3 regions of the Burkholderia sp. BCC1996 genome follow, and region 3 is predicted to be linked to each of the others. Evidence: riboswitches for the same ligand, from Rfam matches in the RefSeq annotation. Region 3 holds a riboswitch; each other region holds the start of a gene.

Region 1 (3,276 bases), on a different contig from region 3:
CGGCCGCACCGAGGTCGCCGCGATCGCGACGGGGCAACCCGATCGCGCGCGCGCTGCCTTTCCGGGCGCCCGCATCGTCCCCGATCTCGACACGCTGCTCGGCCTCGACGATATCGACTGCGTGGTGATCGCCACGCCGAACGACACGCACTTCGCGCTCGCGCGCCAGGTGCTCCAGGCCGGCCGCCACGTCGTCGTCGACAAGCCCGTCACGCTCACGGCCGACGAAGCGCTCGCGCTCGCGCGGCTCGCGAATGCGCGCAGCCGCCTGTTCGCACCGTTCCACAACCGCCGCTGGGACGGCGACTTCCTCACCGTGCGCCGCATCGTCGAATCCGGCGAACTCGGCCGGCTCACCTATTTCGCGTCGCACTTCGACCGCTTCCGGCCGACGCCGCGCACGCGCTGGCGCGAGGAGCCCGCACGCGGCGGCGGCCTGCTGCTCGATCTCGGCCCGCACCTGATCGATCAGGCGCTCGCGCTGTTCGGGCTGCCGGAAACGGTCAGCGCCACGGTCAAGACACGCCGCGACAACGGCACGGCGCCCGATTTCGTGCACCTGCTGCTCGGCTATCCGGACAAGGACGTCGCGCTGCATGCGAGCGCGCTGTCGGCGATCGAGCCCGCGCGCTTCACGCTGCACGGCACGCGCGGCAGCTACCAGAAGTTCGGGCTCGACACGCAGGAAGAGCAGTTGAAGGCCGGCCTCACGCCGGATCACGTCGAGTTCGGCGGCGGCAACCCGCCCGGCGTGCTGCGCGTGCTCGACGGCGAGGTCGAGGTCGAGCGGCCGGTGCCGACGCTCGACGGGCAGTACGCGGAGTTCTATCGCGCGCTCGCCGCGTCGGTCCACGACGGCGCGCCGTTCCCGGTCACGCCGCAGGACGCCGTCGACGTGATGACGATCATCGAGCTCGCCGCGCAGAGCGAGCACGAAGGCCGCCGGGTACCGTTCGTGCGTCGCACCGTCTGACGGCCGCCGGCCGGGTCGTCGTCGCCCCGGCCGCAGCCGCCACCGCGCGCCGCCCCCGGCAGCGGTCACGCGTCAGCCGCCACGGCGCCACGTTCCCGAACATTCCGTTACAAATGGTGCGGGAACGAAAGTCAGCGGTCGTCCGGTCTGACGCGTTTCTCAAAAAGTCGATCCGACACCAAACCGTCAGGAGAATGTGATGCAACGGTTGATTCGCGCAGCGGCATGCTGCGTCCTGGTTTCCTCGCTCGCGGCCTGCGTCGTGCAGCCGCAGCGGCCGGCCCGACAGGCGCCCCCGCCCCCGCCGCGGCCGAATCCGCAGGTCGTCGCGAACGATCGCCTGCAGGAGGTCCAGGGCCGGATCGACAACCTGCACCGGCGCATCGACGCGCGCGTGAACGGCGGCTACTACCCGCCGCCGTACGGCGCGCAGCTGCACCACCGCCTCGACGTGATCCGCCAGGAAGCGAACGACATGTCGGGCCAGCACAACGGCGGCCTGTCCGGCGACGAGCAGCGCGTGCTGAACCAGGAACTCGACACGGCCGCGCGCGCGATCGGCGAGTAATCCCGGCCATGCCGGCGCCCGCCGGTGCCGGCAGAAGCGGCGGCGCCGCACGCCGCCGCTTGTCGCGAAGCGACATTCTTTTGCTCAAATTGACAATGCCCACCCGCTCGCGTACAGTCGCCCGCACGCGTCGGGAGAGCGTGTGACCGCGTAGCAGCAACGCCGGTCGCGCCGCCGAAGGGGCACACCCGCAAACTCTCAGGCAAAAGGACCGACCGCGTCGGGGAATCCCGTCCGCGCATTGCGCGGGCCGCACTCCCCGCACTCTGGAGAGCGGCAGTAGCCCGCAGCACATTGGCTGCGCGGGCAGGCTGCCCACCGAAGGGGCGCGCGTTCGCCGGCTCGTGGCCGCGGCGCAATCTCTCAGGTATCGAGGACAGAGGGGCATGTACCGGATCGTTTCGCAGGCCCCAAGGCCGCGACGGTCGGCACATGGCCGTTCTGACCCGCGCGCAAGCGCCTTGCCTGAGGCCTCGATGACTGCACTGAATCAAACCCCGCTCAACGCCGCGCACCGCGCGCTCAATGCCCGCATGGTCGACTTCGGCGGCTGGGACATGCCCGTCAACTACGGCTCGCAGATCGAAGAACACGAAGCCGTGCGCACCGACGCCGGCATGTTCGACGTGTCGCACATGTGCGTCGTCGATTTCACCGGCAGCCGCGTGCGCGCGTTCTTCGAGCACGCGATCGCGAACAACGTCGGCAAGCTCAAGATCCCCGGCAAGGCGCTCTACTCGTGCCTGCTCAATCCGCAGGGCGGCGTCATCGACGACCTGATCGTCTATTACTTCACCGAAGACTTCTTCCGCGTCGTCGTCAACGCCGGCACGGCCGAGAAGGACATCGCGTGGTTCAACCAGCTCAACGAACAAGGCGGCTACGGCCTGACCATCGCGCCGCGCCGCGATTTCGCGATCGTCGCCGTTCAGGGCCCGAACGCCCGTGAAAAGGTCTGGACGACGGTGCCCGCCGCGCGCGCCGCGACCAGCGAGCTGAAGCCGTTCAACGCCGCGCAGGTCGCCGGCACGCCGTTCGGCGACCTCACCGTCGCGCGCACCGGCTACACGGGCGAAGACGGCTTCGAGGTGATCGTCCCGGCCGTGCACGTCGAAGCGCTGTGGAACGCGCTCCAGCAAAACGGCGTGCGCCCGTGCGGGCTTGGCGCGCGCGACACGCTGCGCCTCGAGGCCGGCATGAACCTGTACGGCCAGGACATGGACGACACCGTGTCGCCGCTCGACGCGGGCCTCGCGTGGACGGTCGACCTGTCGGCGCCGCGCGAGTTCGTCGGCCGCGCCGCACTCGAGGCAAACGGCACGCGCGCCGCGTTCGTCGGCCTGATCCTGCAGAAGGAAAACGGCAAGGCGGGCGGCGTGCTGCGCGCGCACCAGAAGGTCGTCACGCCGCACGGCGAAGGCGAGATCACGAGCGGCACGTTCTCGCCATCGATGCAGGAGTCGATCGCGTTCGCGCGCGTGCCGGCGGCCGTCCAGGTCGGCGACACGGTCCATGTGCAGATTCGAGACAAGCAACTTCCCGCGCGCGTGGTAAAACTGCCGTTCGTGCGCAACGGCAAGGTCCTCGCTGCGTAACGACCGGGAGGCGACCGGGAGGCCGCCTGCCGCGAAGCCGGGAAATGGCGCCCGGCGCAACCACACCCGGCGCGCCCCGGCGGCGCGCCAGCATAACGAACACACCCTTTTATCCAGGAGCATCCGATGAGCAACGTCCC
Region 2 (3,276 bases), on a different contig from region 3:
GACGGCCGCGAAGTCGGGAACGGCGCGCCCTTCGGAGAAGATCGACCAGAGCGTGACGATATCGTCGGACGTGGTCGTCTCGTCGAGCGAGATGCCGATCCGGCGCGCGTCGATGGTGCGCAGGTTGACCCGGCGGGCCCGTGCCGCCGCGTGCACGGCATCGGTGCGACTGCCGCTGTCGACGGCGATGGTGTCGAAGCAGTATTCGGTTGGCACGGCATGGCCGAGCCGGCGCAGGCCCGCGGCCAGGATCGCGGTGAGGCGGTGGATGCGGCGCGCGATCGCGGTCAGTCCGTGCGGGCCGTGATAGGCCGCGTAGAAGCCGGCGATATTGGCGAGCAGTACTTGCGCGGTGCAGATGTTGCTGGTGGCCTTCTCGCGCCGGATGTGCTGTTCGCGCGTCTGCATCGCGAGGCGCAGCGCCGGGCGGCCGTGCGCGTCGATCGACATGCCGACCAGTCGTCCCGGCATCGTGCGCTTGAACGTGTCGCGCGTCGCGAAATAACCGGCGTGCGGGCCGCCGTAACCCAGCGGCACGCCGAAGCGCTGCGTGGTGCCGACCGCCACGTCGGCGCCGAATTCGCCCGGCGGCGCGAGCAGGGTCAGCGCGAGCAGGTCGGCGGCGACCACGGCCAGCGCGCCGTTCGCATGCAGGGTGCCGACCACGTCGCGGTAATCGTGGATGTCGCCGAAGGTGCCCGGATATTGCAGCAGCGCGGCGAAACAGCCGGTGGCGGACAGATCGCGGCGCGGATCTCCGACGACGATCTCGATGCCGAGCGGCTCCGCGCGCGTGCGAACGATCTCGATCGTCTGCGGATGGCAATCATGTGCGACGAAGAAGATCCGGCTGTCCGACCGGGCGAGGCGCCGGCAGAACGTCATCGCCTCGGCGGCCGCGGTGCCTTCGTCGAGCATCGACGCGTTGGCGATCTCGAGGCCGGTCAGGTCGGCGATCATGGTCTGGAAGTTGAGCAGCGCCTCCAGGCGGCCTTGCGAGATTTCCGGCTGGTACGGCGTGTAGGCCGTGTACCAGGCCGGATTTTCCAGCACGTTGCGCTGAATGACCGGCGGCGTGTGGGTGTCGTGGTATCCCATGCCGATGAACGAGCGGAACACCTGGTTGCGGCCTGCCAGTGCAGCCAGCCGGTCCAGCGCGTCGGCTTCGGTGCAGCCGGGAGGCAGGGCGAGCGGCGCATCGCTGCGGATCGCCGCGGGGACGACCTGCTTCACCAGCTCGTCGACGGAGTCCACGCCGAGCACGGCCAGCATCGCGGCCTGTTCGTCTGCATCGGGGCCGATGTGGCGGCGGACGAACGACTCGCGCTGCGCGACGGAATCGAATGCGTTCATGGCCGTCTCCGTCATTCGCCGATATAGGCGCGATACGCGGCGGCGTCCATCAACCCGGTCAGCTGCTCCGGGCTGTCGATGCGCATCCTGAAGAACCAGCCGTCGCATTCCGCCGAATCGTTGACGAGGCTCGGCGTGTCGCCCAGGGCGGCGTTCGCTTCCAGCACGGTGCCGGACACCGGCATCTTGACCTCGCCGGCGGCCTTGACCGATTCGACGGTGGCGGCCTCGTCGTACTGGGCAAAGGCGTCGCCTTCGTTTGGCAGTGCGACATAAACCAGATCGCCCAGCTGCGATTGCGCGTGGTCGGTAATGCCGACGGTGGCGCTGCCGTCGTCTTCGACGCGCAGCCATTCATGGGATTCGGTGTATCGGACCTCGCTCATATGCTCTCTTCCTGACAGGGTTGCGTTGAGTGATGCGGCACACGCAAGCCGGAAGTGCACGGGCGGGAGGATGATCGACGAGTCGGCATCCGGACGAGACCGGGGCATTCCAGGCTGCGTGCCTGATGCCCCCTCTGTCCGTTTGCCTGAGAGATTGCGCGCCCCGGCGGGGCGCTTCTCCTTCGGCGAGGCTTGGTCGACGACCAGAGGCCTACTCTCCAGAGCGCTAATCGATGCGTCAGTCCTTTTGCCTGAGAGTTTCTGGGGCGATTCCCCTTCGGCGCCGCCGGACGGCGGTCTCTCCTGACACATCCCGATAGCTGGCGACAATCTAGTCGCACGCCCGCGGCGGTGTCAACACCTCGTTCGACTGCCCATGCGGCGAGGCAGATGCCGCGGCACGGCGCAGGCGCGCCGAAAACGGCGCGCGGCATGGCGGAGCAAGGCCGCGCCGCGATCGCGGCCGGTCGATACTTCGGTGGAGACCGAAATGAATATCCGATATCGACTATCTGTCCGCCGGCGGGGGGCGGTTGCCCGACTGGGCCATCAGGTCGTCGAGGAACGCGCGAAGCACGGTCGGCTGTGCGGCGCCGCGACGCGTGATCGACGAGAACGGCCACGCGGACGTGAGCTGTTCCGCGGCGAGCTGGCGCATCTGGCCGGCGTCGACCCACTGTCTCGCGTAGTGCCGCGGCAGAAAGCCGATATACGCGCCCGTCAGGATCAGGATCGCCTGTGCCTCGACATTGTCGACGGTCGCGGCCGCGCTGCCGCTCTCGAGCAATTGCAGGTCGCGCTGCTGCAGGAACGCGCGCGCGACCACCTGGCTTTGCCGGACGCGCTCGATCAGCGCGTCGCCGGTGGCGTCGGTCGAGAACAGCGGATGGTAGCGGCTGCAGTAGAGGCCGTCGGGCTCCTCGTACAGCTGCGTGTAGGACAGGCCGGCGACGGTGAGCGGGAAGTGGCCGATCGCGAGGTGCAGCCGCCCGTCGAGCACGCGCTCCTCGAGCTCGGCCGGCGTGCCGATGTAGATGTCGAGCTGGACGTCGTGACCGCGCGAGACGAACCGGCGCAGCGCGAGCGGCAGGATGCTGTCGGTGTCGGTGACCGTGTTGTCGATGATGCCGAGATGAAGCCGGCCCGAGATGCGCTGCTTGAGCGCATGTGTGTCCATGCAGAACGCTTCCACCGCGAGCGCGAGGCGCTGCGCGGATTCGTAGGTTGCGACGCCGTGTTCCGTCAGACGAAAGCCGCTGCGGCCGCGTTCGCACAATTTGACGCCGAGGCGCGTTTCGAGGCTGGTCATCTGCTCGCTGATGGTCGACTGGCTCACGTTCAGCGCGGCCTGCGCGGCGGAGAAACCGCCGCATTTCACGATGGTCATGAAAATCCTGAGCAGTTTCAGGTCGATGTCCTGCAGCTGTTTCACGTTCCGTTCTCCTCCGTCCGTCACATCGGAATATCCGATATGGACATCTGATGCCTGCTATTTTTCCGGAAAAAATTTTTGCCCATAGTGACCGCAAAGGCAAGC
Region 3 (3,276 bases):
GATAACCAAGTGTACTGTTCGCCTTATCGGCCCACGTCCGTATCGGCGCGAAGATTACAGTTTGTGTTACGGTAATTGAAATGCTTGCTGCAGCGAATGCGATGACTATACAAGTCCAAAGAGCTTGGAGTTCTGGAAAATCGATGTTCATGAGGCGACCCTTTCTTCGACGGAGACCACTGGGTGCAAGTTCGATAGACATATCAATCAAGCGCGCAGCATCTCATGTATCAACGAAAGATACATGAGATGCTGCGCCGCGTCAATTGCCGGCGCAGGATCGCCACGCGAACTGCCTCAGGTCGCCCACGTGGGCAGCTAGCGGACTGCACAATGCGCATCCTGGCCGACACGATCTAGAGAGCACGTAACTGCTGCGCGAGACCCCACAACTCAGTGTGGTGATTTCGCGCTTATCTCACTCGAGATTGCTTCAGCTACTCCCTCTGCAGTCACTGCCGACAGCGTCCAACCGAGGTGGCCATGGCCAGTGTTATAGAACACCCCACAGCGCTTTCCGCGCCCCACTTTCGGAAGCATGCATGGCAGCATTGGACGAAGTCCCGTCCAAGGAGCGACGCGGGCCGTCGATACTTGCGGGAAATGTTCCCGCGTCCACCGTACCAATGGTTCGATGCGGTCCGCACGTATGTCCCGATTGAAGCCGTTAAGCTCAGCAGTTCCCGCGACCCTAAAGCGGTCCACCCCGAGCCTGCTGGTGACGATCTTCGCGCTGTCGTCGAGTAAGCTGACCCAAGGCGCATTCTCGTGGCTTATGGGATCGTCGAGATTTACAGTAATCGAATAACCTTTCACGGGATATACGTTCACGTGATCACCAACCATCGCAGCAAAATCCCGACTGCGCACGCCAGCACATATCACGAGGCTGTCAAATGCAGAAGTGTCTTGCTGCCCCAACGTTTTGGTCGTTAGAACCAACTGCGCTCCACTCTCCTCGCGGATCGACTGCACGGTTGTTTCGTAGCGAAATTCGACCCCGCGTCGTGCGCATGTGTCCGCAAGACCACGCGTAAACTTGTGAATGTCGCCCGTCGAATCGGATTCTGTGAAAAAACCACCATAGAATTCGCCATGTAGCGTTGGCTCAATCTTGCGAATTTCTTCAGGCGTGACAGGGCGACGGTCGAGCCCCCCCTCTCGCAACAGCGCATTGACTTTCATTGCGGCGTCGAACTCTCTACGCGTCGCGTAGAAGTGCAGGATACCGCGTCGTTCCAGATCGAATGCAATGCCTTCTCTCGCGGCAATCGCAAAAAGGTGTTCGCGCGCGGCAATTGCAAGACGCACCGTTTCGATAGTATTGGCTTGGTAACGCGGAATCTGCCGCAAAAATTCTCCGATCCAACTGTATTTATGCCAATCGGGGCGCGGATTCATCAGTAACGGCGCGTCGCGCGTGAACATCCAGCGCAATCCCTTCATTACGGTTGCACGGTTGTTCCAGACTTCGGCATTACTGGCGGACAACTGCCCGCCATTCGCGAATGACGTTTCCATCGCCGCATATCGATGACGTTCGAAAACAGTGACCTGATAGCCGCGTTGCGCGAGGGCGTACGCAGTTGTGACGCCAGTGATCCCGGCGCCAATAATGGCAATTCGTAACATGACATGGTCCATGCAAACGTTGAGCACTGCCGACTGACTTACGCACTACCCAGCCAGCACCGTAGCCCCATCTGTCCATGTACCTGAGAGTTTCGCAAGCCGCCCAGTCCGGCGGCAGTTCCCCTTCGGTGGGCGCTTGGCGCCGCTCTCCAGATGTTCTAGTTGTACGGTCCTTTTGCCTGAGAGTTTCCGGGGCGGTTGCTCCTTCGGCGCCGTCGCGTCAGACGATCTCTCCCGTACCACGTGTTCGAACGCTTCTACACTACTTCGAAATCCCCCGCTCATCCTTTACTTCATGCCGCAGCGATTGCGGCTCAGGATTATCTCGTGCCCCCAAATTTTCTCTATAACATGAGAGTTACGACATCTAACATGAATTCACGAATGTCGATGACCATGCGCCTCTCCGTCATTTGGCACCCGGTTCACCAAAAGTAGGAGGGAGCCAATCGCTAAAACACATGACATTCCCAACAAACCAAATTGAGTGCTGCCGGTCAGCGTCTTAATCCACCCAATAAATGTCGGGCTCATGAAACCACCGATAAGGCCAGTAGTATTAATTAACGCGATCCCCCCCGCAGCTGAGTCGCCCTTCAGATATTCGGACGGCGTCGCCCAAAACACTGCATATGCCATATACATCATCGTATTAGCGATCGCAAGCAACAGCAGTGATGTGACCAATTGCCCCGTGAGCAATGCAGCGCCCGCGATCGCCAGCGCCCCAACTAGTGCTGGAACTGCGCTGTGATAGCGGCGCTCACGATGCATGTCAGAACTCCGGCTACCAAAATACATCCCAAAGGCCGCCACCGCATGTGGAATAGCGGAATAGAGACCGATATGCAACATGTTGGTCACCCCCCGCTCTTTTAGAATGGTTGGCAACCAGAAACTCACCACATACATACTCGCAATCACGCAGAAGTATGCTGCGCACATCAAATAGATACGCGGGTCCTTCAGTACATGCGCAAACGAACGATGCTTCGGGGCCGGCGAGCCAAGCTCCGCAACCAGTAGACACTTCTCAGTTTCGGTCAACCACTTCGCATCACTCGGTCGGTCAGTCAGGAAAAATCGCGCTACGACACCAAGCACAACACATGGCAGCCCCTCCAACAGAAACATCCATTGCCACCCTGCGAGGCCATGAGCACCTGAAAACTTGGTCAGAATCCAAGTTGACATGGGACCGCCAAGCGCACCGCCGATCGGCCCGGCAAGCGTAACAATCGCAATCACCCTAGCCATGCGCTTCTCGTTATACCAATACGTAAGATAAAACAGCATGCCCGGAAGAAACCCCGCCTCGAATACACCGAGCAGGAAACGCAAACAATAGAACATCGTATCGTTCCGCACAAACAAAGTCGCGGCAGAAGTTATGCCCCACAGCACCATAATTCTACTGATCGTCTTTCGAGCGCCCACACGAAGCATCCATAAATTGCTAGGCACTTCAAACAAAACGTACCCAACAAAAAAGATGCCCGCTGCGAGGCCATACACGGCATCCGAAAAACCCAAATCGTTCTGCATTTGCAGTTTCGCGAAACCGATATTGATTCGGTCCAAAAACGCGAGGGTGTAGCAGGTCAGCAAAAATGGCAAAATACGCCAACTAATCTTGCTGAAAAG

Evidence for each region. A riboswitch is a leader RNA that binds a small molecule or an ion and turns the genes downstream of it on or off. The one in region 3 is predicted to bind glycine.
Region 1: linked by a shared signal. The riboswitch ahead of gcvT (glycine cleavage system aminomethyltransferase GcvT) and the one ahead of U4Z64_RS36855 (D-amino acid dehydrogenase) in region 3 are both predicted to bind glycine.
Region 2: linked by a shared signal. The riboswitch ahead of gcvH (glycine cleavage system protein GcvH) and the one ahead of U4Z64_RS36855 (D-amino acid dehydrogenase) in region 3 are both predicted to bind glycine.

Annotation. Positions count from the first base shown of each region.
Region 1 is NZ_CAJPHM010000022.1:105,430-108,705, forward strand. Features, by position in the region: gene U4Z64_RS28105 (oxidoreductase) at 1-973, shown strand, start outside; gene U4Z64_RS28110 (hypothetical protein) at 1,173-1,541, shown strand; glycine riboswitch at 1,663-1,766, shown strand; glycine riboswitch at 1,798-1,931, shown strand; gene gcvT (glycine cleavage system aminomethyltransferase GcvT) at 2,018-3,136, shown strand; gene gcvH (glycine cleavage system protein GcvH) at 3,263-3,276, shown strand, end outside.
Region 2 is NZ_CAJPHM010000041.1:10,768-14,043, forward strand. Features, by position in the region: gene gcvP (aminomethyl-transferring glycine dehydrogenase) at 1-1,368, opposite strand, end outside; gene gcvH (glycine cleavage system protein GcvH) at 1,365-1,847, opposite strand; glycine riboswitch at 1,969-2,055, opposite strand; gene U4Z64_RS34820 (LysR family transcriptional regulator) at 2,248-3,171, opposite strand.
Region 3 is NZ_CAJPHM010000056.1:3,620-6,895, forward strand. Features, by position in the region: gene U4Z64_RS36850 (hypothetical protein) at 1-151, opposite strand, end outside; gene U4Z64_RS36855 (D-amino acid dehydrogenase) at 394-1,632, opposite strand; glycine riboswitch at 1,790-1,879, opposite strand; gene U4Z64_RS36860 (MFS transporter) at 2,011-3,276, opposite strand, start outside.